4 regions of the Nocardiopsis nanhaiensis genome follow, and region 3 is predicted to be linked to each of the others. Evidence: riboswitches for the same ligand, from Rfam matches in the RefSeq annotation. Region 3 holds a riboswitch; each other region holds the start of a gene.
What was found. Region 3 has a riboswitch for thiamine pyrophosphate ahead of thiO (glycine oxidase ThiO). Riboswitches for the same ligand answer to the same signal wherever they lie in the genome.
Positions count from the first base shown of each region.

Region 1: it holds a riboswitch for thiamine pyrophosphate, as region 3 does, so the genes downstream of both, thiD (bifunctional hydroxymethylpyrimidine kinase/phosphomethylpyrimidine kinase) here and thiO (glycine oxidase ThiO) in region 3, are expected to answer to the same signal.
Region 2: it holds a riboswitch for thiamine pyrophosphate, as region 3 does, so the genes downstream of both, ACYVD1_RS29130 (ECF transporter S component) here and thiO (glycine oxidase ThiO) in region 3, are expected to answer to the same signal.
Region 4: it holds a riboswitch for thiamine pyrophosphate, as region 3 does, so the genes downstream of both, ACYVD1_RS21010 (3-oxoacyl-ACP reductase) here and thiO (glycine oxidase ThiO) in region 3, are expected to answer to the same signal.

Region 1 is NZ_BAAGZJ010000060.1:18,360-25,850, forward strand. Features, by position in the region: gene ACYVD1_RS24225 (HNH endonuclease signature motif containing protein) at 1-251, opposite strand, end outside; gene rocD (ornithine--oxo-acid transaminase) at 1,010-2,284, opposite strand; gene ACYVD1_RS24235 (acyl-CoA synthetase) at 2,658-4,343, shown strand; gene ACYVD1_RS24240 (DUF368 domain-containing protein) at 4,710-5,639, shown strand; TPP riboswitch at 5,685-5,785, shown strand; gene thiD (bifunctional hydroxymethylpyrimidine kinase/phosphomethylpyrimidine kinase) at 5,778-6,581, shown strand; gene ACYVD1_RS24250 (alanine/glycine:cation symporter family protein) at 6,675-7,491, opposite strand, start outside.
Region 2 is NZ_BAAGZJ010000089.1:2,364-9,854, reverse strand. Features, by position in the region: gene ACYVD1_RS29140 (alpha-1,4-glucan--maltose-1-phosphate maltosyltransferase) at 1-1,372, opposite strand, end outside; gene ACYVD1_RS29135 (transglycosylase domain-containing protein) at 2,149-4,308, shown strand; TPP riboswitch at 4,421-4,528, shown strand; gene ACYVD1_RS29130 (ECF transporter S component) at 4,612-5,265, shown strand; gene ACYVD1_RS29125 (ABC transporter ATP-binding protein) at 5,269-6,846, shown strand; gene ACYVD1_RS29120 (energy-coupling factor transporter transmembrane component T family protein) at 6,843-7,491, shown strand, end outside.
Region 3 is NZ_BAAGZJ010000009.1:82,844-90,334, forward strand. Features, by position in the region: gene ACYVD1_RS06435 (ABC transporter permease) at 1-21, shown strand, start outside; gene thiE (thiamine phosphate synthase) at 119-790, opposite strand; gene ACYVD1_RS06445 (Rv2175c family DNA-binding protein) at 916-1,293, opposite strand; TPP riboswitch at 1,396-1,506, shown strand; gene thiO (glycine oxidase ThiO) at 1,475-2,731, shown strand; gene thiS (sulfur carrier protein ThiS) at 2,763-2,975, shown strand; gene ACYVD1_RS06460 (thiazole synthase) at 2,979-3,764, shown strand; gene pknB (Stk1 family PASTA domain-containing Ser/Thr kinase) at 4,118-6,097, shown strand; gene ACYVD1_RS06470 (response regulator) at 6,274-6,939, shown strand; gene ACYVD1_RS06475 (6-phosphofructokinase) at 7,132-7,491, shown strand, end outside.
Region 4 is NZ_BAAGZJ010000046.1:8,254-15,744, reverse strand. Features, by position in the region: gene ACYVD1_RS21045 (helicase-associated domain-containing protein) at 1-264, shown strand, start outside; gene ACYVD1_RS21040 (type I restriction endonuclease) at 520-1,602, shown strand; gene ACYVD1_RS21035 (DUF1801 domain-containing protein) at 1,651-2,025, shown strand; gene ACYVD1_RS21030 (hypothetical protein) at 2,058-2,345, opposite strand; gene ACYVD1_RS21025 (TetR/AcrR family transcriptional regulator) at 2,436-3,083, opposite strand; gene ACYVD1_RS21020 (SRPBCC family protein) at 3,106-3,579, shown strand; gene ACYVD1_RS21015 (5-methyltetrahydropteroyltriglutamate--homocysteine S-methyltransferase) at 3,934-5,052, shown strand; TPP riboswitch at 5,131-5,232, shown strand; gene ACYVD1_RS21010 (3-oxoacyl-ACP reductase) at 5,284-6,066, shown strand; gene ACYVD1_RS21005 (LLM class flavin-dependent oxidoreductase) at 6,066-7,382, shown strand.

The DNA.
Region 1 (7,491 bases), on a different contig from region 3:
TCCAGGCTCTTCTGCCCGCCCTGCTCCAACAACTGCCCGGTGGCCTCCAGCTGCGCCAGCCGCGCAGCCATGCTGATTTTGATCTGGTCGAGGTGTTCCCACACCCGGGTGGCCTGGTCCAGCACCTCACCCGCCGCTCCCAGGGGCACGTCGCGGTCGAAGAAGGAGGTGGTCTCGTCCCGGGCAGCGGCCACCGCGGTATCCACCGGGGTGTGCCCGGTGGTGGTGGGTGCTTCAGGAGAGATCGCCATTCTTCCATTATAAACGAAACAACCCAAGAAAGGGAGTGTTGCCGGCGGTAACCTCGGAAGTGATTCCGTCGAAGGATCCGAAGTTGCCCTTTTCGTTCGCCTATTTCAGGCCGCCTGGTTCGGCATTTATACCCACCTGGAATTCCAGGTTTCTAAGTTCCTTTTTCGCCGCGCGCATGGACCGGCCGCGACACCCCCAGCCGTCACAGCTCCGGCGCAGGGGCAGGAATCGGCCGCCAGGCCGACGCGGTTACTCGGCCGGTGCCCGGCCGAAGGCCGGACCATCGCCTCCCCGACCACACGTCCCCCGTTTCCTGACTGCCGCCGACCCGCCGTCGCAGCGAAGCGGGTCAAGGTGGAGCGCCACTGACGCGCGAAGCGCTCGATGGCGACGACCTTGAGGCGCGCAGCGGAGACGGCCACCATCAAGCGGCAGGAAACGGGGAAACCCGCACCAACAGCACCCCCCACCCACCGCGGCCCAGTGCTACACGCCAGCACCCGGCCGCCGCCCCAAGCTAGGAGCCTGTCCCCGGATGAGGCCCCACCCCGGTGAGGCCCCTCCCCCACTGCCCAGGCACACGACCGTCCGTCCCCGGAGCCCAACACGGGGGTAGCCAGCCCCGGATCCCGCCCCTGTCCCGAAAGCGGCATGGCTGTGCCCCGCCCCGGATCCCTCCGAAGCGGGGCACTCGCCGTCCCACACGGTGACGATGCGCCTCATCCCCTGCGCGTCACCGCTGCTCGGACCATGCGCGTCACCGCTGTTCGGACCGTAGCTCCGCGAGGACCTCGCCGAAGCGGTCCAGCCCCCAGTTGAGGTCCTCCTCGCTGATGATGAGCGGCGGCGACATCCGCACGGTCGACCCGTGTGTGTCCTTTACCAGGACCCCGCGTTCGGCGAGGCGCTTGCACAGCTCCTTGCCGGAAGCGAGCCCGGGGTCGACGTCCACCCCCGCCCACAGGCCGATGCTGCGCGCCGACACCACTCCTGCGCCGACGAACTCGTCGAGCCTGCGGCGCAGGACCTCCCCCAGCTTCCGGGCGTTCTCCAAGTAGGGGCCCTCGGTCAGCATCCGGACGACCGTGTGCCCCACCGCCCCGGCGAGCGGGTTGCCACCGAAGGTGCTGCCGTGCTGGCCGGGTTGGATGACGCCGAGGACGTCCTCGTCGGCGACCATCGCCGAAACGGGCAGGATCCCGCCGCCCAGCGCCTTGCCGAACAGGTAGGCGTCCGGCACGACACCGGTGTGCTCGCAGGCCTTGACGGTGCCCGTGCGTCCCAGACCCGACTGCACCTCGTCGGCGATGAACAGCACCTGGTTCTCGTCACAGATCTCGCGGACGCGGGGCAGGTAGTCCGCGGGCGGCACGATCACGCCGGCCTCGCCCTGCACGGGTTCGATGAGCACAGCCACGGTCGTGTGGTCGATGGCCTCCTCGATGGCCTTCGCGTCCCCGTAGGCCACCGAGCGGAAGCCCGGGGTGTAGGGGCCGAAACCGGTCTTCGCCTCCATGTCGGAGGAGAAGGAGATGATGGTCGTGGTCCGACCGTGGAAGTTGGCGCCGGCCACGACGATGGTCGCCTGGTTCTCCGCGACTCCCTTGACTTCGTAGCCCCACTTGCGGGCCACCTTGATGCCGGTCTCCACCGCTTCCGCGCCGGTGTTCATCGGCAGGACCTTCTGTTTGCCGACCATGTCGGCGAGGGCGCTCACCCACGGGCCGAACTGGTCGTTGTAGAAGGCCCGGCTGGTCAGCGTCACCCGGTCGAGCTGGGCGTGCGCGGTCGCCAGGAGGTCGGGGTTGTGGTGGCCGAAGTTCATCGCCGAGTACCCGGCGAGGCAGTCGAGGTACCGCTTTCCCTCCACGTCGGTCACCCAGGCGCCACGGCCTTCGGCGATCACCACGGGCAGGGGTGAGTAGTTGTGTGCGGATCTCGACTCCGCGAGTGCGATGTGGTCCGCGCTGGTGAGTGCCTGGCCGCCGGGGTTTCCGGCGGAGTCCTGCTGTCCCAGGTTCTGGGTGGTCATCTAGCAGCTCCGATCACCATTGACCGATGTCAGACAGTAGATACCCACCGTGAGGCGCGGTAGCGCCCCGACGGCGGAGATCCCCCAGGAGTTGAGCAGATGATCCGGTGAGCACACAAGGGGTGGCGGATGTCACCACCACTAGTCGGGGCCCGAAATCCGCGCGGCACCAGAGCCCGCACATGCCCTGAGCGGGCACGGTTCATGCCCGCCAGCACGAGCGTTACGCGGGGTGATTACGCAGGTGACGCGGTCCACAGCCCCAGTCGCGATCGCAGTGCTTCCCGACGGGTACGGTCGCTCCTACCAGCCACAGCCGCCGCGAGCGTTTCCGCCGAGGACGGCAGTCTTTCGATCGTCAGGGAGGTCAGACGTGCCCCGTCACGCGTCACCGGACACCCCCTTCTCCCTCGCCGGCCTCATGGCGGCGGTGGCCGAAGCCGTGCCCGACCGGACCGCCTTGGTCGCCGGGCCCCGTCGGCTCACCTACCGCGCCTTGGACGAGCGGTCGACGCGTCTGGCCCGGCACCTGGTCGAGGTCGGTATCCGCCCCGGTGAGAACGTGGCGGTCCTGTCCTTCAACCGCGTCGAGTGGGTCGAGTCCTTCGTCGGTGTGCTGCGGGCCGGCGCGGTTCCGGTCAACGTCAACTACCGGTACGTCGCGGGCGAGCTGGGACACGTGCTCTCGGACTCGCACTCGGTGGCCCTGATCGCCGAGGACTCCCTGGCCGCGACGGTGTCCGGGGTCCGCACGGACCTGCCCCGGCTGCGGCACGTGCTGCTGCTCGAAGACGGTTCGGAGCGCGACGCGTCCCTGGCGGGTACGGACTACGAGGCAGCGCTGGCGGCACAGGACGCCGACGGCTCCGATGTCGCACTGCCCGAGACCAGCGGCGAGGACCACTACCTCCTCTACACCGGCGGCACCACCGGCTATCCCAAGGGTGTGCTGTGGCGCCAGGCCGACATCTTCCGCGCCGCCGTGGAGCGGCGCGCCCCGGGCGCCCCCCGTGCCGGCAGCCTCCGCGAGGTGGCGGACCGCGCGACCGCCTGCTTCCCGCAGCGGATGCTGGTGCTCGGGCCGCTGATGCACGCCGCCGGGCAGTGGAACGCGCTGAGCATGCTGCTGTGCGGCAAGCGCGTGGTGCTGTCCACCGACCGCAGCTTCCAACCGGGCCGGGTACTGGAGCTGGCGCACCGCGAAGGCGTGCACGCCCTCCAGCTGGTGGGCGACGCGATGGCCCGCCCGCTGGCCCGGCACCTGCTCACCGAGCCGTCGCTGTGTCCCGACCTCACCTCGGTGCGGTCGGGAGGCACCCCCCTGACCCCCGCGGTGCGCGGGCTGTGGCGTGCGTGGCGCGAGGACATCACGCTCGCCGACTCCTACGGGGGTTCGGAGACCGGTGTGTGCGGTTCGGCGACCGTGCCCGACGAAGAGGTCACCGTCGCGGTCTCCGCCGACCGGCAGAGCTTCACCATGGGCGGCAGCATCTCCGTGCTCGACGACGCGCTGCGCCCGCTGCCCCCGGGCTCGGTCGAGGTCGGGCGCATCGCCCGGACCGGGCGGATCCCGCTGGGCTACTACAACGACCCGATCACGACCGCGCGCACCTTCCCCACGGACGGGGAGGGTCGGCGCTGGGCGCTGTCGGGGGACTACGGCACCCGGGCGGAGGACGGATCGATCGTTCTGCTGGGCCGGGGCAGCGTGGTCATCAATACTGCCGGGGAGAAGGTCTACCCCGAAGAGGTGGAGGCCGTACTCAAGGCCTACCCCGGGGTGGAGGACGTGATCGTGGTCCCCGCGCCGGACGAGAGGCTCGGGCAGCGGGTGACGGCCCTGGTGTCGCTGGCCCAGGACGCGCACCCGGACGAGGACGCGCTGCGGGCGCACTGCCGTGTCCGGCTGGCCGGCTTCAAGGTGCCCCGGACCGTGCACTTTGTGGACCGGGTGCGGCGCACCGCGGTGGGCAAGCAGGACTACCGGTGGGCCTCGTCGGTGGCCAAGGACGGTTCCGGGAGCGCGTCCCAGCCCCTGTTCGACTCGCTCCCGCGCTGAATCCGGCCCGTCTCCCGACCTGAGGTCGGCTCACCCCCGATCTGACCTTTCGGACTCAGGAGATTCCGCAACGCACCCAACCGAAACCAACGGCCTGAATGCGCTCACACGCCTTTCCTCCTCCCCGGCGACGATAGACTTGGCGCTGCCCGGCCCTGGGCCTCATCACCCCTTCTCCCCCGTGGCGCGGCCGGGCGGCAAACCCACGCGCGGACGTCGGGCCCGGTAGCCGGTGGCGGTCGCCCGCACGGACCTGCGCGGACCAGCACCCCTTTGACTCTCCGGTCTCCCGTACGGAACCGGTGGCACCATCAGGACGGAGGACGGCGCCCCCTCCCGGGACTCCCCGGGCCCGCGCCCGACAACATGGCCAAGTCAGCAGGCTCCTACATCTTCAATTTCGTGCGCGGCGGGGCCGTGGGCACATCCGAGGCTCTGCCCGGCATCAGCGGCGGCACGGTCGCGCTGATGGTCGGCCTCTACGACAAGCTGATCGGCGGTGCCGGAAACGCTGTCAGCGGCATCAAGCGGTACGTCACCGACGTGCCGCGGGGCCGCGGCAAGGAACGTGCCAGGGAACAGTTCCGCCAGGTCGACTGGTCCGTTCTCCTGCCCGCCCTGATCGGTATGGGTGTGGCCCTCATCCTGGCCGCGATCTTCCTCGCCCCACTGGTCGAGGTCTACGACCAGTACGCCTACGCACTCTTCTTCGGACTGGTCCTGGCGTGCCTGTACATCCCCTACACCACTGCGGGCAAGCGCTGGCAGCCCTGGCACTACCTCGTCGCCCTGGCGTTCGCCGCGCTGGCCTTCTTCCTCACCGGCCTGCCGGGCGCCAACCTGCCCACGCACCCGGTGGTCGTGTTCTTCGCCGCCGCCGTGGCCATCTGCGCCCTGGTCCTCCCGGGTATGTCTGGTTCGTTCATCCTCCTGACCCTGGGCCTGTACGAGCCCACCATGGCCGCCCTGCGCAACGTCGACATCCCGTACATCACCGTGTTCGTCCTCGGCATGATCACGGGACTGGCCCTGTTCGTGAAACTCCTCCAGTTCCTGCTGGAGAACCACCACCACATCACCCTCGTGGTGCTGACCGGGCTCATGGCGGGTTCCCTGCGCGCCCTGTGGCCGTGGCAGGACGACCAGCGCAGCATCCAGCCGATGACCGACGTCCCGGTCACGGTCGCCTTCGCGGCGGGCGGCTTCGTTGTCGTCGTCGGCATGATCGTCTGGGAGCGCCGCAAGCACGCCCAGCAGGAGGCCCTCGAGGAGCGCGGCGACTTGACGGTCCACTAGAGTCGGTACCGCCACAGACGCATACGGATGCCGGGGCCTCGGGGTCCCGGCGGCGCGGGGTGCCGGAGAGAGTTCTCCCGGCTGAGAGCACACCCGTCGAACCTGCCCTAGTTCGCACTAGCGAAGGAACGCCAGATCATGAGCGCTTTCAATGCCGTGTCCATCGCCGGAAGCGACCCCAGCGGGGGTGCCGGCATCCAGGCGGACCTGAAGTCCTTCTCCGCCCACGGGGTCTTCGGGATGAGCGTGGTGACGGCCTTGACCGCCCAGTCCACGCGCGGGGTCACCGGGGTGCACGGTGTCCCCGCGTCCTTCGTCACCGACCAGATGGACACCCTGTTCACCGACGCGACCGTGCACGCGGTCAAGGTGGGCATGCTGGGTACCTCGGAAGTCACCGAGGCGGTCGCGGCCGCGGTGGACCGCTACCGGCTGCCCAACGTGGTCGTGGACCCGGTGATGGTGGCCAAGAGCGGTGACCGGCTACTGGAGAGTTCCGCGACCGAAGCGCTGCGCACCGAGCTGCTGCCGCGCGCCGACCTGATCACCCCGAACCTGCCCGAGGCCGCCGATCTGCTTGGCGAAGCCGAGGCCTCCAGCCTGAAGCAGATGCGCGACCAGGCCGAGCGCCTGCTCGAACTGGGCCCGCGCCGAGTCCTGCTCAAGGGCGGTCACCTGCCGGGCGCGGAGAGCGTGGACCTGCTGGTCGACGGGGTGTCTGAGCCGGTGGAGTTCCGCGCCGCCCGTGTGGACACCCGCAACACCCACGGCACCGGCTGCACCCTGTCCTCCTCGATCGCCGCCCTGATCCCGCAGTCCCCGGACACACGGGCAGCGGTCGCCGACGCCAAGGCCTACCTGACCGAGGCCCTGCGCCGGGCCGAGGAAGTCGACGCCGGCGGCGGCCAGGGCCCCGTGCACCATTTCCACCTCTGGTGGTAGCCGGCACAGCCACCTCTGGTGGTAGCCGGCACCTGAGCATAGGAAGGGGGCCGACCACGGTCGGCCCCCTCGTCATGCGTCCCTCGGTCCGGGTTACCCGCGGACGTCCTCCATGACGGCATCGGGGTTCCGCCAGTCCGGGTGGTCGAAGAACTTCCTGGTCTCCGACACGATCAACGGGGACAGGAGGAGCAGCCCGATGAGGTTCGGCAGCGCCATGAGGGCGTTGGCGATGTCGCTGAACAACCACACGTCGTCGAGGGCGGCGACGGAGCCGACGAAGATGACCGCGATGAACACCAGGCGGTAGGGGAACACCATGACGCGACCGCCCAGGAACTCCACGCACCGTTCTCCGTAGTAGGCCCATCCGAGCAGGGTGGTGAACGCGAAGACCGTGACCGCGGCAGCGACGACGTAGACACCGCCCACCGCGAGCGCCGGACTGATCGTGCCGAGCCCCTCCGACAGCGCCTGGCTGGTCAGCAGCGACCCGTCCTCCGGGTCCTCGACGTCCCAGACTCCGGTGGTGATGATGACCAGGCAGGTCATGGTGACCACGATGATGGTGTCGATGAAGGTCTGGGTCATCGAGACCATGGCCTGACGGACCGGCTGCTTGGTCTTTGCGGCAGCGGCGGCGATACCCCCGGTGCCCAGGCCGGACTCGTTGGAGAAGATACCGCGGGCGAAGCCCTGCTGGATGGCGAGCAGGAAGCCCGCTCCGGCGACGCCGCCCGCCGGCGCGGTGAGGTCGAAGGCGCTGGTCACGACGAGCTGGAGGGCGGGCAGGAGCGAGGCCCAGTTGGCGGCCAGCACGATGAGGCAGATGCCGACGTAGGCGATGATCATGATCGGGACGAGCGCCGAGGCGACTCGGCCGATGCTCTTGATGCCGCCGAGGATGACA
Region 2 (7,491 bases), on a different contig from region 3:
TCGGGCGCAGGTAGTGGGCGGTTTCCCGGCTCAGTTCGGTGAGGTAGCCGGTGAGCTCGTCCTTGCCGTTGCGCCAGGTGAAGTAGGTGTACGACTGGTGGAAGCCGACCTTGGCGAGGGTGCGCATCATCGCGGGGCGGGTGAAGGCCTCGGCGAGGAAGAGCACGTCCGGGTCGCGCTTGGCGACGTCGGCGAGCAGCCGCTGCCAGAAGGCGACCGGTTTGGTGTGCGGATTGTCGACGCGGAAGATCCGGACGCCGTGGTCGATCCAGTGCCGCACCACGCGCAGGCACTCGGCGTAGAGGCCCTCGAAGTCGTGGTCGAAGCAGAGCGGATAGATGTCCTGGTACTTCTTGGGCGGGTTCTCGGCGTAGGCGATGGAACCGTCGGCCCGCTTGCTGAACCACTCGGGGTGCTGGGCCACCCAGGGGTGGTCGGGTGAGCACTGGAGCGCCAGATCGAGGGCGATCTCGAGGCCGTGCTCTTGCGCTTCGGCAACGAACGTGTCGAAGTCGGCGAGGGTGCCCAGGTCCGGGTGGACGGCGTCGTGGCCGCCGTCGGCCGAACCGATCGCCCACACGGACCCCGGATCTCCGTCCTGCGCCTGGAGGGAGTTGTTCCGGCCCTTGCGGTGGGCCTTCCCGACAGGGTGGATCGGGGGCAGGTAGACCACGTCGAAACCCATGTCGGCGATGGCCGGGAGGCGTTTGGCGGCGGTCGCGAAGGTTCCGGAGACCTCCTGGCCGGGCACGGTGTCGACCTGTGCGCCCTCGGAGCGGGGGAAGAACTCGTACCAGGAGCCGAAGAGCGCCCGTTCGCGGTGGACGACGACCTTGGTGCGCTTGGACCTGGTCACGAGCTCGCGTAGCGGCTTGCGCTCCATCTCGGCGAGCACATCGGGGGTGACGGCGGCCCCGAAACGCTCCATCGGCGTCAGGGAGGTGTCGCGCAGCGTCTTCGCGGCCCTGGTGAGGGCGGGGACCCGGGGGGTGCGGCGTCCTGCCCGCGCCAGCAGGCGGGCGCCCTCCTCCAGCACGAGTTCGGTGTCGGTGTCCAGAGGGAGCTTCACGCGGGCGGCGCGGAGCCAGGTGGTGAGCGGGTCGGTCCAGGACTCGACGGAGAACGACCAGTTCCCCTCGGCGGGAAGGCTGATCTCCGCCTCGTAGCGGTCGGTCCCGGGTGCCTTCTCGCGCATGGGGACGAGCGCCTGGCGGCGGCCGTCGGGGGAGTGGACCACAACGCCGGCGGCGAGGGAGTCGTGGCCCTCCCGGATCACCGTCGCGCCCACGGTGAAGCGTTCTCCGGGAACGGATTTCACCGGGCCCAGGTTGTTGTCTGGAGAGATTTCGAGGATGGGCAGGCGTCCGATCACTGGCTACACCGTAATTGTCGTGTTTCGGGCGATATGGGGTGATGTGTGGATGGTGTTTTGATGGCGCGCCGATGGCGCACGGGTGTCGAAGAGTGGAAATAACCGGAAGTTCATCTAGCGCAAGACGGAGTTAACGAAGTGCTGGATCAGAAACTGTCCGGATTGCCGCTTCGGTGCCCTCCGCTGTCTATCGTCTGCCCTCTAGTGGGGTTTGGCGGTGTGTTGGGGCCGGATTATTTATGTGATCCTCATCACACTGGTCGGCAGCGCCAGGACCTGGTATTTGCCCGATTTCGCCCTGTCAAACTTCGCAAATCGGGCATGAGGGGCCACCTGATTCAGACGTCCCTGTGGTTGTTTTCCGGTTCTCCGTCATGACAAGTCAGAAAATTAATACCCGATGTTGTCCCGGGGTTCGGGGTGGGTAGGGATGACCGAATGCACCCGGTGGTTGCGGGGTCGTATTCCGGACATCCCCTTGCGTCCGATGGGTCTCCTAAGAACCATTCGCCCCACATTCGGTCGGCCTGCTTTGTGCTGCTCCCGGATTTGTTGGTCGACTCGTCTTGATGTCGAGAAAAAGGATGGTCGTTTTCGTCTGATGTGCGAGTGATCGCGCCACATGGTCGATCTGAGGGCTTTGCCGGGGATTGAGGAAGCTTTTCGGTGACACGCCCGTTATGGCGGACTTCCCTTTGCGCGGCCCTTGGGAAGGTGGTCGACGCAGTGTCCGTCCTGCCTGGCAGGCGGGCAGCACACGGCCGTAGGGGGGCGACGTGACGGAGTCGAACCAGGGTGGTCTGTTCACTGGGAGGGCACAGGAACTCCTCAGGAGTGACCTGCTGAAGGGGCGGGGCGGTACGCTCCTGCGCCTGTCGGGGTTGAGCGTGCTCGCCGGGCTCCTGACAGCCGCCCTGATCATGCCGTGGGCGGGCGGGCTCGGGGTGGTCTCCAGGGACGCGGCCGCCGGGTTCATGGACCTGCCCGGCGACCTCGACGTCCCCCACCCCTCGTCCCGGATCCTCCTCACCGACGACGCCGGAGAGCCCTTCGGCGAGGTCGCCGAACGGGAACGCGAGGTGGTCGGGCTCGACGACATCAGCCCGTGGGTGACCTCGGCCCTGATGGCGATCGAGGACGACCGCTTCTACGAGCACAGCGGCCTGGACCTGCGCGGTGTGACCCGCGCCGCGCTGCGCACTGCCCAGGGCGACCTGCAGGGCGGCTCGACCATCACCCAGCAGTACGTGAAGAACCTCCTCATCGAGAGCGCTGAGAACGAAGAGGAGCTGGAGGAGGCCAGTTCGCGGACCCTGAGCCGCAAGCTCGTCGAGCTGCGCTACGCCATCGACGTCGAGGAGCGCCTCACCAAGGACGAGATCCTGGAGGGCTACCTGAACCTCTCCTACTTCGGTTCGGGCGCGCACGGCATCGAGGTCGCCGCCAAACGGTACTTCTCCGTGTCCGCGGCCGACCTGGACCCCGGGCAGGCCGCCCTGCTGGCCGGCCTGGTACGCGGCCCCTCCTTCTACGACCCGCTCAACAACCCGGAGGAGGCGGTGGAACGCCGTGACCTGGTGCTGGACCGGATGGTCGCGACCGAGATGCTCGACGCTGACGAGGCCGCCGAGTACCAGGACGAGGGCCTGGGTATCGACGCCACCCCGCGCGGGGGCAGCTGCGCCGAGAGCGACTACCCGTTCTTCTGCGACTACGTCATGCACTGGCTGCGGAGCTCGGACCTGCTCGGCGACACCGCCTCCGAGCGCGACCAGCGCATCTCCCAGGGCGGCTTCACCGTCCAGACCACGCTCGACACCGACGCGCAGGACTCCGCGCAGGACGCCATCGACAACCGGGTCCCCTACGAGGACTCCACCAAGTTCGCCGCGCAGGCGCTGGTCGAACCGGGCACCGGCCGCGTACGCGGCTTGGCGCAGAACCTGCGCCACGGTTTCGACGACGAGCAGGTCGGCAGCACCTCGATCAACCTCGCCGTCGACCAGGACGACGGCGGCTCCACCGGCTTCCAGGCGGGCTCGACCTTCAAGACGTACACGCTGGCCGCCGCCCTGGACCAGGGCCTGGGGTACGGCACCAGCTTCGACTCGCCGAAGAGCCTGTCGGTCAGCGGCATGTCCAACTGCGAGGGCGGCACGATGTCCTCGTGGAGTGTGCGCAACGCCGGTGAGAGCGACGAGGGCAGCCACAACATGATCAGCGCCACCAAGGGTTCGGTGAACACCTACTTCGCCCAGCTCCAGCGGCGCGTGGGCCTGTGCGCCACCGCGGAGATGGCCGAGAAGGCCGGTGTGTACCGGGCCGACGGCGAGGAGCTCGGGGTGTGGAGTTCCTTCACCCTCGGCGACCAGGAGGTGTCGCCGCTCAACGTGGCCGCCTCCCACGCCACCTTCGCCGCCCGGGGTGTGTACTGCGTGCCCCGCCCGGTGCGCGCCGTGAGCGAGGACGGAACCGATGAGCGAGTCAGCACCGAGTCCGAGTGCGAGCAGACAGTGGAGGAGAGCGCCGCGGACGGCGTCAACCACCTGCTGCAGCAGACCTTCGACGGCGGTACGGCCAACGGCCTGGGCCTCAGCCGTCCGGTCGCCGGAAAGACCGGGACCACCGACAACGCCGCCTACGCCTGGTTCGTCGGGTACACGCCCAACCTCTCTTCCGCGGTGGCCGTCGGCGACGTGCGCGGCGGCGAACAGAACCCGCTCCAGGGCGTGACCATCGGCGGCAGCTACTACGGGATCGTGTACGGCGGCACACTGCCCGGCCAGATCTGGCAGGAGACCATGCGCGGCGCCACCGCTCCGCTGCCGTCGGAGGGCTTCGCGGGTTCGCCGGGGGCCTTCGGCGACCCGGACGCCGAGCCGCCCAAGTCCGACGACGATGACGGCGATGACGACGACTCGGACTCCGACGCCTGAGGCGGGGCTTTCGGGCGTCTTTCTGGGGCCTCCGGGCGTTCCGGCGAAGAGCCGAAAGGGGATCTGTGGGGTGGAAACACCCCACAGATCCCCTTGTTGGCGCATAATAGAGAGATACCGACAGGGGAGCGCGAGAGCGCTGAGAGTGCGGCACCCCGCCGCAGACCCTTACACACCTGATCTGGGTCATGCCAGCGAAGGAAGTCATAGGAACCCGTCACCGTGCACGTGCCCTCACATGCGCCCGTTGACGCTCCTAGCTGCATGGGCCCTCGTCACCCCCGACGAAGGGACATTACCGACATGAGTACAGGCAACAACCCCGGCGCCGGACCCGGCACCGGCGCTACGAGCGGATCCGAGCCAACCGGGTTCATCCAGGAGGTGCGCGCCAAGTTCCGGAGCTGGCGCACCGTCGACATCGTTGTGGCCGCCGTGATCGGTGTCGCTATCGGCGTCGTCTTCTGGCTGTGGAACCTCGTCTGGTCGGTCACGTACCCGCTGTTCGTGGCCTTCCCGCCCGGCCATGCCGTCATCTACGGCATGTGGCTGATCTCCGGCGTGCTCGGAGGCCTGATCATCCGTAAGCCCGGTGCGGCTCTGCTCACCTCGATCGCTGCTGCCTCCGTGTCGGCGATCCTGGGCACGCAGTGGGGGATGCAGGTCATCCTGGCCGGCACCATGCAGGGCCTCCTGGCCGAGCTGGTCTTCCTCGCCTTCGCCTACAAGCGCTGGACCATGGGCGCGGCCGTGCTCGCGGCCGCTGTGTCCGCGCTCTCCCCAGCCGTACGCAACAACATCGTTACCAACGTCACCTGGCCGCTCCACTACCAGTTGATCTTCGGAGTGATCGTGGTGATCAGCGCCGGCCTGATCGCCGGAGTGGGCGCGCGAGTGCTCACCACCGCGCTCGCCAAGTCCGGCGCGCTCGCCCCCTTCCCGTCAGCCAAGGGCTGACCGATGGCCGAATCAAGCGCACACGGAGCACGCGTCGAGCTCTCCGGCTGGGGGTGGAAGCACTCGGGCCGGGACACCTACGCGCTGCGTGGGGTGGACCTGACCATCGAGCCCGGCCAGCGCGTGCTGCTGCTCGGCGCCTCCGGTGCGGGCAAGTCCACCCTTCTGCACTCCTTGGCCGGGCTCACCGGTGAAGACGGCGCCATCAGCGGCGATCACGAAGGTTCGCTGCTTGTGGACGGTTGCCCCGCACACCGGGGGCGGGGCGGGGTCGGGCTGGTCAGTCAGGACCCCGATACCCAACTGGTGATGGCCCGCGCCGGGGACGACGTGGCGTTCGGGCTGGAGAACCTGGGCGTCGCCCCGGAGCAGATCTGGCCCCGCGTGGAGCGGTCCCTGTCCGAGGTGGGCTTCCCCTATGGCCTCCGCCACTCCACCGGTGCGTTGTCCGGCGGAGAGAAACAGCGGTTGGTCATCGCGGGGGCGTTGGCCATGCGTCCGCGTCTGCTGCTGCTGGACGAGCCCACCGCCAACCTCGACCCCGCCGGCGCCGAGCTCGTTCGAGTCCTGCTGTCCCAGCTACTGGCCGAGACCGAGGCGACCCTCGTGCTGGTCGAGCACCGGGTCGCCGACGTCGTGGACCTGGTGGACCGGGTCGTGGTGGTGGAACCGGGCGGAGGGGTGATCGCTGACGGGGCACCGCGCACCGTGTTCGCCGAGCACGGTCGCTCCCTGGCCGACCAAGGTGTGTGGATCCCGGGGAACGAGCCCGCACCCGAACTCTCACCCGCGCCTGGCGGGGCGCCCGTGGCCGAGACCGTGGACGTCGTGGCCCGCACACCCTTCCAAGTGGGTGTGCGGGCCACGCCCCGACGCACCGTGCTCAAGGAGGTGAACGTCGCCCTGGCGGCGGGTACCGCCACCGCCCTGACCGGACCCAACGGCGCGGGCAAGTCCACGCTCCTGACGATGCTGGCCGGTCTGGTCAAACCCCATCAGGGCCAGGTGTTGCCGCGCGGGCGTTTGGCGGACGCGGATCGGCGTCCGCTCGTTCGCTGGCCGGCGAGGAGGCTCGCCCGGCACGTGGGTACGGTCTTCCAGCACTCCGAGGACCAGTTCGTCACCACCACCGTCCAAGAGGAACTCCGCTTCGCCCCCCTGCGCGCCGGGATGGGCGAGGCCGAGACGGACCGCTGGGTGGGCGAGCTGATGGAACGCTTGCGACTGACCAAGCTCGCCGGAGTGCACCCGTACACGCTCTCCGGTGGCGAGAAACGGCGCCTGTCCGTGGCGACGGCGCTCAGCTCCGGCCCCGCGCACGCACCCGACATGCTGGTTCTGGACGAACCGACCTTCGGCCAGGACACCCGGACCTGGACGGAGCTGGTGGAGTTGCTGGGGGCCTTGCGGACCGAAGGCCGGGCCGTGGTCATGGCCACGCACGACGGGCTGCTCCAACGCCATCTGACCGACGCGCGCGTGCGCGTGGCCGACGGTCGAGCTCGGCAGGAGCCAGACCCTCCGGCGACCGTCACCGCCGCCCCCTCGCTCAACGGACCGGACCGGGAGGCGGGCACATGACCGCTCAGAACACCGAGCAGAAGACCGCGGGGACTGAGGGCGGGGACACCCTGACCCTGGACGTGCCCGAAGGCGGTGGCGCCCGCTACTGGCTCATGGGTCGGAACCCGGCCGCCAAACTGCTGGCCGCGATGTTGATCGGGCTCGGGCTGGTCCCGGCCGTGGACGGGGTCACGGGCGGCGTGGTCCTGCTCGCCGTCCTGTTGATCGTGCCGTTCAGCGGCGTCGATCGGCGCACCCTACTCGTCCTGTGCGGTCCCTTCCTCCTGATGGGGCTCACCACCGGGTCGGTCAACTACCTGTACGGGGAACACGGTCTGGAGGGTGCGGCGGGTGCGGCAGTGCGCCTGCTCGCCATCGCCCTGCCCGGGCTGCTCGCCGCGATCACCAGCGACCCCACAGACATGGCCGACAGCCTGGTGCAGAAGCTCAGGGTGCCCGAGCGCCCCGCCATGGGGGTACTCGCGGCGCTGCGGCTCATCCCGCTGCTCGCCGACCAGTGGCGGACCATCACGCTGGCCCGCCGGGCCCGGGGCCTGGAGGCCGGGCGGAACCCGGTGCGGATCGTCACGCTGTTCTTCGGAAGACTGTTCGCTCTGCTGGTGCGCTCCATCCGGACCGGAACACTGCTGGCCACGGCGATGG
Region 3 (7,491 bases):
CAGCGCGCTGGGCGGCGCTGAGCGGAGAGGCCCGGACCGCCAAAGGCGCGGGGCAGAAGGACACGACGCGGCCCCGGTACCCCCTGGCGGGGCTCCGGGGCCGCGGTCGGTGTGTCCCTCAGGTGTTGTCGGCGCGGGCGGTCAAGCGGGCCTTGAGCGCGGTGGCCGCCGCGCGGGGATCCTCCGCCTCGGTGACCGCGCGGACCACGACCACCCGCGTGGCACCGGCGCTCAGCACCTGGTCCACGTTGTCGAGGTCGATCCCGCCGATCGCGAACCACGGCCGGTCAGAACCCAGTGCCGAAGCGCGATGCACCAGGTCCAAGCCGGCGGCCGGGCGTCCCGGCTTCGTGGGCGTGGCCCAGGTCGGACCCACGCAGAAGTAGTCGCTCCCGGCTTCCTCCGCGGAGGCCGCGGCGGCGTCGACGTCGTTGTTGGAGCGGCCGATGACCGGGTCGGCGCCGACGATGTCGCGCGCCATGGGCACCGGGAGGTCGCGCTGCCCCAGGTGCAGGACGTCGGCGCGCACCGCACGGGCGATATCGGCCCGGTCGTTGACGGCGAGCAGGGCGCCGTGGCGCTCACACGCCGCACGCATGACCTCGAGGGCGGCCAGCTCCTGGCGCGCTTCCAGGCCCTTGTCCCGGAGCTGGATGATGTCCACTCCCCCGGCCAGCGCAGCGTCCGCGAACTCCGCGAGATCGCCGCGCTCCGTACGGGCGTCGGTGCACAGGTACAGAAGGGATGCGTCCAGGCGCTTGCGCAGGCTGGTTCCGTGGCTGGTCCTCACCCGCCCCACTGTAGGGCCTGGCGCTCCGGGCGGCCGAAGGGGCGCGCCCTCCGGGCCGCCCGGCGGTGTCTCGCGCGGCCCCGCCTGAAGCTGCCCGTGAACGGTGCTCTAGGAGGCCGTGTCCTCTAGAAGGCCAGGCTCTGGGCACGGCGGCGCACTTCGGTGCCGCGGTCCTCGCGCATGGCCTGGATGGGCGTGCCCGGCAGGCTGTCGTCCGAGGTGAAGAGCCAGCGCAGGGCCTCTTCGGTGGAGAAGCCCGCGTCGGAGAGCAGCACGATGGTGCCGGACAGCCCTTTGACGAGGTCCCCACCGTCCAGGAAGGCGGCGGGGATGGAGAGCTCACCGCCACGGACCACGCCCATCATGCGCTTCTCGCGGATGAGTGTCTTGATCCGGTTGGGGCTCACGCCCAGCGGCTTGGCCGCCTCGCGCAGGGTCAGCCAGTCGCCGACGAGTTCGTCGAGTTCAGGGTCGCTTTGTGTCACCCCACCAATCTGCCACATCCGCCGAGCGCCGGTGGTCGTCCGGCGGCACCTGGTACTCGGCGCACCGAGATCCCCGCCACACCGGGTCTGGACACCCTGCCCTAATATGGAAGGAGAGCAGACACGTCCCGCGGGAGCCGGGTGGACCCGGCTGAGAGGGAGGCTGGCCGCCTCCGACCGCACGAACCTGATCCGGATCATGCCGGCGAAGGGAGTGGAACACGGCGCCGTGCGCACCTTCGATGTTCCCCAGCACGCAAAGATTCGTCCTACCAATACCGGTACACGTGAGACCGTGACCGTGGTCGGCGGCGGCATCATCGGCCGGGTCACCGCCTGGCGGGCCGCCCAACGAGGGCTGCCCGTCACCCTGATCGAACCCGACCCGGTCAACGAACCCTCGACCGCCCGCGCGGCTTCGACCGTCGCGGCCGGCATGCTCACCCCCGCCACCGAGGCGGTGTTCGGCGAGGAACCCCTGATGGAGTTCGGGGTGCGCTCCGCCCGCCGCTACCCCGACTTCGTCAAGGAGCTGGAGGACGCCAGCGGCGTGGACGTCGGCCTCCAGACCACCGGAACGCTCCTGGTCGCCTTCGACCGCGACGACCTGGCCGTCCTCACCGAACTGCACGCGCTGCAGCAGCGCCTGGGCGTGGCCGCCGAACGCCTGACCAGTCGGGAGTGCCGCCGCCTGGAACCCATGCTCGCCCCCGGCGTACGCGGAGGGGTGCTGGCCCCCGACGACCACTCCGTGGATCCGCGCCGACTGCTCTTGGCCCTCGCACGGGCCGGTGAGCGCGCCGGTGTGCGCGAGATCGCGGGACGGGCCGAGGAGGTCACCTCCCCCGGCCCCGACGGCGCCCGCCTGGGCGTGCGCCTGGCGGACGACTCCCTGGTCGCCGCTGGGCAGGTCGTCCTTGCCGCGGGCTGTTGGGGCGACCGGATCAAGGTTCCCGAGCCGGTAGTGCCCCCGTTGCGCCCGGTCAAGGGACAACTGCTGCGCGCCCGAACCCCCTCGGGGGAACCGCCCCTGGTCAGTCGCACCGTGCGCGGCCTGGTCCGCGGTTTCCCGGTCTACCTCGTCCCCCGGGCCGACGGCGAAGTGATCGTCGGCGCGACCCAGGAGGAGCTGGGCCACGACACCGCTCTCACCATGGGCGGGCTGTGGCAGGTCCTCCGGGACGCGCGCGAGCTCGTACCCGGGGTGACCGAGCTCGAGGTCACCGAGACCTGTGTGGGGCTGCGGCCCGGATCACCGGACAACGAACCCCTCCTGGGGCCCACCCTGGTCCCGGGCCTGCACCTGGCCGCCGGGCACTTCCGGCACGGGGTGCTCCTGGCCCCAGAGACCGGCGCGGTCATGGCCGATGCACTCACTACCGGCTCGCTGCCCGACCACGCGCGCCGGTTCGCCGCCGACCGGGAACTGGCCGGCGGCGGTGCGCAGACGACCTGAGAGAACACTGGAACAAGACGTGGGAGAAGCAGTGGAACTGATCATCAACGGCGAGGCGCGCCAGACCGCGGCCACCACCGTGGAAGCGGTCGTACGCGATGTGGCATCGACCCGGGACGGGCAGATCCAGGGCGGGATCGCCGTAGCCGTCAACGACGAGGTGGTGCGCCGCACCGCGTGGTCCGACACCACCCTGGCCCCGGGTGACCGCGTGGACGTTCTCACCGCAGTACAGGGAGGCTGAACCATGCCCGAGACGCCCCTTACACACACGCTCGACGACCCCTTCGAGATCGCGGGTGTCACATTCGACTCCCGCCTCATCACCGGAACCGGCGGAGCACCCTCACTCGAGGTCCTGGAGGAGGCCCTGCAGACCTCCGGCACCGAGCTCACCACCGTGGCGATGCGCCGGGTCAGCCCCGGAACCCAAGGGTCGGTCTGGGACATCCTGGAGCGGAACAAGATCCGCCCCCTGCCCAACACCGCAGGGTGCTTCACCGCCGCCGACGCGGTACGCACCGCCAAACTCGGCCGCGAGGCCCTGGAAACGGACTGGGTCAAGCTGGAGGTGATCGCCGACGAGCACACCCTCCTCCCCGACCCGGTGGAGCTCCTGGACGCCGCCGAGGCCCTCGTGGACGACGGTTTCACCGTCCTGCCGTACACCAACGACGACCCGGTACTGGCGCGCCGCCTGGAGCAGCTGGGCTGCGCGGCCGTCATGCCGCTGGCCGCGCCGATCGGCTCGGGGCTGGGCATCCGCAACCCGCACAACCTCGAGCTGATCGTCGAGCAGGCGAACGTCCCGGTCATCGTGGACGCCGGGATCGGTACCGCCAGCGACGCCGCACTGGCGATGGAGCTGGGCTGCGACGCCGTGTTGTTGGCCACCGCCGTGACCCGCGCGCAGAAGCCGGTCCTCATGGCCTCGGCGATGCGCGACGCCGTCCGGGCCGGGCGCGGAGCGCGGCTGGCCGGACGCATCCCGGTCCGCCGACATGCCCAAGCATCCAGCCCTGACGTGGTCTGACCGCGGCCGAACAGCAGTGCCCGCGCCCACCGCCACCGGCGGCCTTCAGGAGGCGCCTTCGGTAAAGCGCGGGTGAGCGCGGCGTCACTGCCAGGTTTGCCGCTGTCCCCTACCGTGGGAGGGGTGTGCGTGCCGCCGGACGGCACCTCACGGACTGACCGCCCAGGCGCGAACGTCCCACACCGACTCCACACCGGCCGCCACGCCGTTGGACGCGGGGACGCCGCGACCGTGAACCGCGGGGCGAGACCCGACACCGGCTTCCGCTATTGTGTCGGTTCGACACCCTGTGTCGGGTACGCGCCACCGGCCGCGAATGCCCGCGCTCCCCGCAGCAAGGACACTACTCCGCCGTGGACATGACCACTTCCGACCCGCTTGTAGGCGCGACGCTGGACCGTCGCTACTTCGTCGAGTCAAGGATCGCCGGTGGCGGTATGGCTACGGTCTACGTCGCCCACGACCTACGGCTGGACCGACGGCTGGCCCTGAAGGTCATGCACCCCTCCCTTGCACAGGACCCCTCCTTCGTGCAGCGCTTCATCAACGAGGCGCACTCGGTCGCCAAGCTCTCCCACCCCAACGTGGTGCAGGTCTTCGACCAGGGCGAGGACGCGGGACACGTGTTCCTGGCCATGGAGTACGTCCCGGGCCAGACCCTGCGCGACCTGCTCCAGGAGAAGGGTCGGCTGGGTCCGAAGGACGCCCTGCAGGCGATGGCCCCGGTCCTGGCCGCGCTGGGCGCCGCCCACCAGGCGGGCATGGTGCACCGCGACGTCAAGCCCGAGAACGTCCTCATCACCAAGGACGGCCGGGTGAAGGTGGCCGACTTCGGGCTGGCCCGCGCGGTGGAGCAGTCCAACCAGGGCCTGACCCGCACCGGCACACTCATGGGTACCGCCGCTTACCTGGCGCCGGAGCAGATCGAGAAGGGCGTGGCCGACGCGCGCAGCGACGTGTACGCCGCGGGCATCATGCTCTACGAGCTGCTCACCGGAGGCCAGCCGCACACCGGCGAGACGCCCATCGCGATCGCCTACCAGCACGTGAACGAGGACGTTCCCCGCCCCTCGCACTTCCTGCCCAACCTGCCGCCCGCCGTGGACGCCCTGGTGACCAAGGCCACCGAGCGCGATCCCCGGTACCGGACGGGCAACGCCGGGCAGTACCTGGCGAAAGTGCTGGAGGTCCTGCGGACCCTTCCCGACGACGCCGCGGCCGCCAAGGGGCCCCTGGCTCCGGTCGCGCCGCAGGGCAGTGCCGCAGCCACCATGACCGCGCCCCAGTTGATCGCCGGCGGCGCCGGGCTCGGGACCGAGAACGCCACCATGGTCGTCGACATGAGCGGCGCCGACCTGGACGGGGACGACTACGACGACGGCCCGGACGAGGGCGGTTCGTGGTTCGCCCGCAACCGCCTGACGGTGATCGGTGCCGTCGTCCTGGCCCTGGTCGTGGGCGTCACGAGCTGGTGGTTCCTCATCGGCAGGTTCGAGCCCGTACCCGATGTCGTGGGCACCGACCCCGACACGGCCAGCGAGATGATCCGCTCGGCCGGGCTCGTCGTCGAGCAGTCCGACGACACGGTCTACAGCGACGAGGCCGCACCGGGCGAGGCTGCCGAGACCGAACCCGAGATCGGGGAGCGCCTCTCACCGGGTGACCCGGTGACCGTGTTCCTGTCCAAGGGACCGCAGTCGGTGGACATGCCCGAACTGGTCGGCGAGGACTACGCCAACGCGCTCAAGGAGTTGGAGGACCTCGGATTCGAGGCCGAGGACATCGTCCAGGAAGAGGTCGACGCTCCCGAAAACGACCCCGGTGAGGTCCTGGAGACCGAACCCGAAGCGGGAGCGGAGGCCGACCGCGAGCAGCCGGTGGTCCTCACCGTCAGCCTCGGCATCCCCGTCCCGAGCCTGGTCGGCCAGGAGCAGGAAGACGCCGAGGACGCCCTCGAGGAGCTGGGCCTGGAGACCGAGATCGTCGAGGAGGAGAGCGAGACCATCGACGAGGGCACGGTCATCGACCAGAACCCCGATACCGGCACCAACGTTGGCTCCGAGTCCACGGTCACCCTGACCGTGTCCACCGGGCCGCCCGAGGTCGAGATCCCCGACGTGGTGGGCGAGTCGGTCCGCGACGCCCGCGACGAGCTGGAGGACGCCGGGTTCGAGGTCGAGGTCGACCGGATCCTGGGCGGCCGGGTGGTCGCGCACCAGTCCCCGGAAGGCAGTGCCGAGGAGGGCGCCACGATCACGATCACCGCCACACCCGGCGGGATCGACCTGGGCGACGTCGAGGACGATGACGACGATGACGACGATGACGACTGACGGCCGCTGAGGGCCACCGGAGTCCCCAGCGGTCTGCTGACGGCTGGTGGCCGCCCGCGCCGGGTTAGGATCCGGCGCGGGCGGCCGGCGTCCACGTGCGCAATCTCCGGCCCGTCCGCGACCGGCCACGCGCCTCCCCTGTCGCGTGGGGTTCCCGCGCCGCTATGGTCACCGGTATGAGCGGCGAAGACATCCGAGTCATGGTGGTCGACGACCACCCCATGTGGCGCGACGCGGTAGCGCGCGACCTGAGCGAAGCCGGCGTCGAGGTGGTCGGCACTGCCGGCGACGGGGCGAAGGCCCTGCGCATCGCCCCAGCAGCGCGGCCCACCCTGGCCGTGGTCGACCTCCACCTGCCGGACACCAACGGCGTGGAGCTCACCTCGGCCCTGATCACGCTGCCGGAACCGCCCCGGGTCCTGGTCCTTTCGGCCAGCGGGGAGAGCGACGACGTACTTGCGGCGGTCAAGGCCGGGGCCACCGGCTACCTCGTGAAGTCCGCGGGGCGCGAAGAACTCCTCGACGCGGTACGGCGCGTCCACAGCGGCGAGGCCGTCTACACCCCCGGCTTGGCGGGTCTGGTCCTCGGCGAGTACCGGCGGCTCTCCGCCGAGGACGGCCAAGCGCGCGGAGGAGCCGAAAAGGCGCCCGAACTCACCCCGCGCGAGACCGAGGTGCTCCGGCTCGTCGCCAAGGGGCTGGCCTACAAGCAGATCGCGCGCCGCCTCACCATCTCCCACCGCACGGTCCAGAACCACGTGCAGAACACCCTGACCAAGCTGCACCTGCACAACCGGGTGGAGCTCGTGCGCTACGCCATCGACCGCGGTCTAGACCACTGACCCTGCGCCTAGGGGGTCTTCGGCGGGCACCCGGGGAAGCCCGGCACTTTCGGTTACGCTCCCAAGCCCATGGGCTGCGGGTTTCGGAAGGGACTTCCCCATCCGGGTTGGCCTGGGCTCCTCCGTCCCACTATGGTCTAGACCATATGGCGCCGTGCGCCGTAAATATCCACAACGTCGAGGAGAAGTCGCATGCGAGTCGGGGTGTTGACCGGTGGTGGAGACTGCCCAGGTCTGAACGCGGTCATCCGCGCCGTGGTCCGTAAGGGTGTCAAGGACTACGGCTACGAGTTCATCGGCTTCCGGGACGGCTGGCGCGGGCCCTTGGAGGGCGCCACCAAGCAGCTGGACATCGCCGCCGTGCGCGGCATCCTCCCGCGCGGCGGCACGATCCTGGGTTCGTCGCGCACCAACCTGATGAAGATCGAGGGCGGTGTCGAGCGGGTCAAGGACAACATGGCCGGCCTGGGCGTGGACGCACTCATCGCCATCGGCGGCGAGGACACACTGGGTGTGGCGCGTCAGCTGCACGACCGCGGGGTCAACGTCGTG
Region 4 (7,491 bases), on a different contig from region 3:
GACCGGTCCCTGCGCAACCTGCGTCCGCGCCTGATCGCCGACACCGTCCTGATCAGTGCGAAATCAGCGAAAGAGACGGTCGCTTCGCTGCGGAGCGCGGGTTACATGCCCGTTCGGGAGGACGGGAGCGGGGATACCGTCATCGAGCGCGGTCGTTTCACGGGAGGAACGGGCGTGGACAGGCAGGTCGGTGCCCCACTGCCGTATCTGGTCCAGCAGCAGGACCTGGAAGCTTGTGCCCGGCGCCTGACGGACCACCCCTGACCGGAGTCTCCCCGCCCCGGATGGCCTCGTCGACAGCCGAGACTTCATTGTTAGCTATGTTTACACTCAAAGTGTGTACTATGTGTTGCACGGTGCCGTCGTGGGCTTCAATGGTCAGGACGGTGCTGTGAACCTCCGGGTTTACCTGGCTGTGGAGGTCCGCTCAACGACAGGACGTTGGTCCTGAACCCGGCCCGCTCCCGGGCGTCTCCGACCGCAGTCCTACTTCCCCCATCACACTTCGAAGGGTTCGGTATGGAGTTCGAAGAGACGATCGCCGCGCTCAGCGCCAAGGTGCAGAAGCAGCGCGAGGTGATCCAGACCGAGGAAGCGGCGAAGAACGCCTTCGTCATGCCGTTCATCGCCACCGTGCTCGGCTACGACGTCTTCGATCCGCACGAGGTGGTGCCCGAGTTCACCGCCGACGTCGGCGTGAAGAGGGGGGAGAAGGTCGACTACGTCATCATGCACGACGACGAGGTGCAGATCCTCGTCGAGTGCAAGAAGATCGACGGCGGCCTGAAGGCGGAGCACGCCTCGCAGCTCTACCGGTACTTCTCGGTCACCAAGGCGCGGATCGCGATCCTCACCAACGGGGCGGAGTACCAGTTCTACACCGACCTCGACTCCTCGAACCTCATGGACCCCAAGCCGTTCATGGTGCTCGACCTCAACGACGTCGACGAGAGCCTCCTCCCGGAACTGCGCAAGCTCACGAAGGCCTCCTTCGACCTCACCTCGGTGATCGACGCCGCGGAGAAACTCAAGTACCTCGGCGCGCTCAAGCGCACGCTGGCGGATCAGTTCCACGAGCCCGACGACGACTGGGTGAAGTTCCTCGCCGGCCGCGTCTACGACAAGTCCTTCACCAAGCGGGCGCGGGAGCAGTTCACACCGCTCGTCCAGGAAGCCGCCAACGCCTTCCTCGACGACCAGGTCAACGCCCGCCTGAAGAACGCCCTGGAATCGACGCGTCCACAGGTCGAGGCGGAGCCCGTCGACAGCGGGGAAGCGGCGGAGGAGGACGCGGAGTCCGACTCGGGTATCGAGACCACCCTGGAGGAGCTGGAGGGCTTCCAGGTGGTCAAGGCGATCGCGTGCAGCGAGATCAAACCCCAGCGGATCGCACACCGCGACTCCAAGAGCTACTTCGCGATCCTGTTCGACGACAACAACCGCAAGCCGATCGCGCGCCTGCACTTCAACGCCAAGTCGAAGAAGTACCTGGGCACCTTCGACGCCGACAAGAACGAGACCCGCCACCCGGTGGACTCGGTCGACGAGATCTACCACCACGCGGAAACCATCCGCGAGACGGTACGCAACTACCTGGACTGACACCCGAGCGACCTGGGATGGCAGCGGCCGTGCCCGTAGGATCGGGGCATGGGCGATGACGTGGAGGACCTGGTCAGGGGCCTCGATACGCACATTGGCGAGATCGTCGACCTGCTGCGCGAGCTCGCGGCCGATGCCGTCCCTGAAGCGGTCGAGGAGCCCGACCCCTCGGCCAGGCTGATCGGCTTCACCTACAAGCCCGGCACGTACAAGCACCTGGTTGCCGCGATCGCCGTGCACAGCGGGCACGTGAACCTCATGCTCGCAAGGGGCGCCGAACTCACCGACCTCGATCCGGGCGGTCTGCTGGAGGGCACCGGCAAGAAGGCGCGGCACATCAAGTTCCGCACCACTGCGGACGTCCACCGGCCCGGCATCCGCGCGCTGCTCGTGGAGGCCGCCGTCCGCACCCCGCGTCCCTGAGCAACGCTCCCACCCGTGCCCGGCCGCCACTACTACTTGCTGCTGCTCTTCCGGCGCTGCCCGCCCTTGGCGAACACGGCGGAGAGCAGGCCCGCGAGCGCGAAGAGCAGGACCACGACCAGCATCCCCGTTTCGTCGGGTGAGTAGTACCGCTGCACCTGTTGACCGCCTTCCGCCCAAGCAGCCAGGAAGATGTAGGGGATCTCCTGAACCGTCTGCGTGTAGTGCGAGAGCGCGGCGGTGGCCCCGGCCGCGATCGCGACGGCGAGGACACCGAGCACAGCCCCGACCGCGGCCCCGCACACCGCACGAATGAGCACGTTCCTCTCCCTTCGGTTGCGTACACGGGTCTGACTGTGCCGATCCGGTTCTGGTTCCCGCCGATGGCCGCGGGCTGCTCCTGCGCCGGATCAGGACGGGACGTCCGAAGGAGCGACCGGCTCCTCCGGCGGCAGTCCGAGCGTCGCCGCGGCGTGGGCCACCCAGGCGGCGGCGTAGGACTCGGCGGAGACGTCTCCGGGGACGTGGCCGATGAGCGCGTCGAGGATCGGATAGTAGGTCAGCGATCCCATGAGGACGGCCGCGGTGGCGCGCGGGTCGGCCACGTGGATCCTGCCCTGCGCGGACTCCGCGCGCAGCCAGTCGGAGAGGCCGGTGTAGACGGCCGCGACGATGTCGGCCCAGATCTCCTCCAGGAGGTCGGGGACACCGTCGAGGTCGCGGAGGATGATGCGGAGCAGCTCGCGGTCGCGCTCGATGCCCCGCCAGGTCTCGTCCACGATCAGGCGCAGCGCGTCGTGGGGGTTCTCCGGGAGCTCCCGCTCGAAACTGCTTCTACCGTTGCTGAGGGTTCGGCTGTGCCCGCGCACCACCGCGTCCAGCAGGGTCCGCTTGGACTGGAAGTGCTTGTAGAGCGCCCCGGACCCGGGGGTCAGCCCGCAGGCGACCTGGATGTCGGCGACGCTCGTGGCCTTGTAGCCCTTGGCGGCGAAGAGGCGGGCGGCCTCGGTGATGAACCGATCGCGGCTTGTCGAGGACCGGGGGCTTGTTGACTCCATGGTGAGAGAGTACTCTCTCACCATGGTTACCGCGCAAGCCACCGAGACCGTCCGGTGCGCTCCGGACGATCTCCTGCAGCTGGTCATGGACATAGAGCGCTACCAGCACGTGGACGACAAGATCCGCCCCGTCCACTGGGCCAGGCGCCAGGGCAACGTCACCGAGTTCAAGTGCCGCCCCACGCTCGGCGGCCTTCCCACGCCGACCCCGGTCATCCAGCTCATCGAACTCACGCCGGGTGAACGCGTCGACATCTCGCTCGCACCCGCCCCGCGGAACCGGATCGCGCGGGCGATGGCGGACTTCCACGCGAGCTTCGTCTGCCGTGAGGTCCCCGGCGGCACCGAGGTCACCCGGACACTGGACTTCACCTTCCCGGCGGCAGTCCGCTGGTTCTACGAACCCCTTCTGCGCAGTCGGCTGCAGAGGGAGGTCGCCGGGGAGCTCTCCCGGGCCAAACGCCACCTGGAGGAGGGGAACGTACGGGAGCCTTGAGCGACCGAGCCGCGGCGCTCGTCATCGCGGCGGTCGACGCGGCCAGCGATCGCTGGTGTCCGTACTGGCGGCCACGGGGGCGGAAGCGTGCGGCCCGCACATGGGTCGGGCCGGTGAGCTGGCGATGATCACCTTCCGGCGTGTCAGAGGGTTGACCTCGTTTGGGAGATCCAATAGGTTCACTCAGAGAACAAATGTTCGCATTCCGCACGAATTGGGTTATGCGCAACCGGACACGGTGGCACCGTGCCCGCACCGAGTGGCTCGGCACCCTGACCCCCGACGGTGACCGTGCCAGAGGGCGCGAACGTGTCGGCTGGCCGCGGCCCCCGTTGACAGAAAGCCGAGCCCCACATGGCACCCAAGACCACACCGCCATTCCGCGCAGACCACGTCGGCAGCCTGCTGCGGCCCGAACGGCTACTCAAGGCGCGCACCGAGCACGCCGCGGGCAACATCGACGACGCGGAGCTCCGGGCCGTCGAGGACGACTCCATCCGCGACGTCGTGCGCATGCAGGAAGAGGTCGGGCTCCAGTCGGCCACCGATGGGGAGCACCGCCGCGGGTCCTGGCACATGGACTTCATCTACCAGCTCGGCGGGATCTCCAAGGTCAAGGACGAACTCAAGGTCACCTTCCACAACGAGAAGGAGGACATCGAGTTCACCCCCTCCGGGCTGCGGGTCACCGAACGCATCCGGTCCGAGCACACCATCTTCGGGGACGCCTTCGCCTTCCTGCGGGAGACCGTCACGCGCAACACCCCGAAGCTGACCATCCCCTCGCCGAGCATGGTCCACTACCGGGGCGGCTCGGCCGCCATCGACCCCGGGGTCTACCCCGACCAGGAACAGTTCTGGGCGGACCTGTCGGCGGCCTACGCCGATCAGGTGCGCGCCCTCGGTGAGTTGGGCTGCACCTACCTGCAGCTGGACGACACCAGCCTCGCCTACCTCAACGACCCCTCACAGCGCAGCATGATCGACGAGCGCGGCGACAACGGCGACCAGCTGCACACCCGCTACATCCGCCAGTTCAACGCCGCACTGGCCAACCGGCCGACCGGCATGAACGTCACCACCCACATGTGCCGCGGCAACTTCCGCTCGTCGTGGGTGGCCAGCGGCGGCTACGACCACGTGGCCGAGGAGCTCTTCAACGAGCTGGACGTGGACGGCTTCTTCCTGGAGTTCGACGACGAGCGCTCCGGCGGATTCGAACCCCTGCGCTTCGTCCCCGAAGGCAAGTACGTGGTCCTGGGCCTGGTCACCACCAAGAAGGGCGAGCTGGAGAGCAAGGACGGGCTCAAGCGCCGCATCGAGGAGGCCGCCCGCCACGTGCCGCTGGAGCAGCTGTGCCTGTCGCCCCAGTGCGGCTTCTCCTCGACCTTCGAGGGCAACGACCTGACCTACGACGAGCAGGTGGCCAAGCTGCGCCTGATCGTGGAGACCGCCGAAGAGGTCTGGGGCTAGTCGACAGCCGCCCTCCCACGGGATGAGGCCGTGTGCGTGAGGAGTAGCCCGGGACAGCACCCATGGGCTACCTTGAGCGGGAGTGACACGGGGTGCCCGGAACCGAATTCCCGGGCTGAGATGACACCCGTCGAACCTGATCCAGGTAACGCTGGCGAAGGGATGTCCGCACACGGCCGGTGGCATCGGTGGCCGAGGGGATCGCCTTCGCCCATGTCAGAAAGGCCACCGATGAGCTCCTCCCGTACCGCGCTCCCCATCGACCAGCAGACCGTCGTCGTCACCGGCGGGGCCCGGGGTCTCGGCTCCCACCTCTCTCAGGCCTTCCTGGGCCAAGGCGCCCGCGTGGTGGTCAACTACCTCCACAGCGCCGACGCCGCCGAAGAACTCGCCGCCGCCCACCCCGACCGCGCCCTGGCCGTGCAGGCCGACGTCCGCGACCCCGGACAGGTCACCGCGATGGTCCAAGCCGCCCAGGACCACTTCGGCACCCCGGTCACCACAGTCGTCAACAACGCGCTCGCCGACTTCACCTTCAACGGCGACGCCCGGCCCCACGCCGACACCCTCACTCCCGAACACCTCGACCAGCAGTTCAGCGGAACCGTCCACGGTGCCCTGAACACCGTCCGGGCCGCCCTCGCCTCCATGCGCGGCCAGGAGTTCGGCCGGGTGATCAACGTGGGCACCAACCTGTTCCAGCACCCGGTCGTCCCCTACCACGACTACACCGCGGCCAAGGCGGCCCTGCTGTCGCTGACCCGCACGCTCGCCCACGACCTGGGCCCCGACGGCATCACCGTCAACATGGTCTCCGGCGGCCTGCTGCGCACCACCGACGCCAGCTCCGCCACCCCCGACGAGGTGTTCGACATGATCGCCTCCACCACCCCGCTGCGCCGGGTCACCACCCCGGCCGAGTTCGCCGACGCGGCCCTGTACTTCGCCTCCCCATGGGCGCGCGCGGTCACCGGCCAGAACCTCGTCGTCGACGGCGGGCTGGTGATGAACTGATGGACGCCCCCACCGACCGCCAGATGCACATCAACCTGTTCATCTTCGGCTGCGGCCACCACAAGGCCGCCTGGCGCCACTCCGACTCGCCCGCCGAACGGGTCGGCGACATCACCTACTTCGAGGAACTGGCCCGCACCGCCGAACGCGGGCGCCTGGACGCGGTGTTCTTCGCCGACGGCCACGCCGCGGGCAACGTCGCCGGCGGCCCGTGGTGGTTCCTCGAGCCCCTGACCGCCCTGTCGGCCATGAGCCGGGCCACCAGCCGCATCGGGCTGGTCAGCACCGTGTCCAGCACGTTCTACACCCCCTTCCACGCCGCACGCCTGCTGGCCTCCCTGGACCACATCAGCGGGGGACGGATCGGCTGGAACGTGGTGACGTCCATGTTCGACACCGAGGCCCGCAACCACGGGTACGAGCAGATGCCCGCGCACCAGGAGCGCTACGAGCGCGCCGAGGAGTTCGTGCAGGCGGTACTGGGGCTGTGGGACTCCTGGAGCGACAAGGCCATCCACTACGACCGGGGCGGCGTCTTCGCCGACCCGGACCTGGTGCGCCCCATCAACCACCAGGGCCAGCACTTCCAGGTCGACGGTCCGCTGAACGTGCCGCGCCCGGTCCAGGGCAACCCGGTGCTGTTCCAAGCGGGCTCGTCGGAGCAGGGCCGCACGCTGGCGTCCCGCCGCGCGGAGGCCATCTACTCCGTGGCCTACGACCTGCCCAGCGCCCAGGCCTACTACAGCGACGTCAAAGCCCGGATCCGCCGGGCCGGCCGCGACCCCCGGTCCGTCGGGATCATGCCCGGGCTGGTCACCTACGTCGGCTCCACCGAGCAGGAGGCCAGAGCCAAGCAGCGCGAACTCGATGAACTGCTGCCGACCGAGGAGTCGCTGCAGCAACTGGGCCTGTTCACCGAACAGGACTGCGGCGACTGGGAGCTGGACGCCCCCGTTCCCGACCTGCCGCCACTGGAGGAGTTCACCGGCCCCAAGGGCCGCTACGAGACCATCCTGCGCATCATCAGCTCCGAGCAGCCCACGGTACGGCAGCTGCTCGGGCGGCTGGCCGCCGGCGGCGGACACTGCACCATGGTCGGAACCCCCGAGCAGATCGCCGACCGGATGACCGAGTGGTACGAGAACGGCGGCGCTGACGGGTTCAACCTCATGCCGCCGTCCCTGCCGGGCGGGATCGAGGACTTCGTGGACCACGTGGTGCCCGTCCTGCAGAAGCGCGGGCTGTTCCGGAGGGACTACGAGTCCGACACGCTCCGGGGCCATTTGGGCCTGGATCGACCGCCGTCACCGCACTGAGTCGGGGGACGCACTGAGTCATGGGAGGTCCGCACCGGGTACGGGCGGGCCTCCCACCGCTCTCGCGATCGCGGTACCCAGCGCCGGGCCTCCCACCGCCTGGGACCGG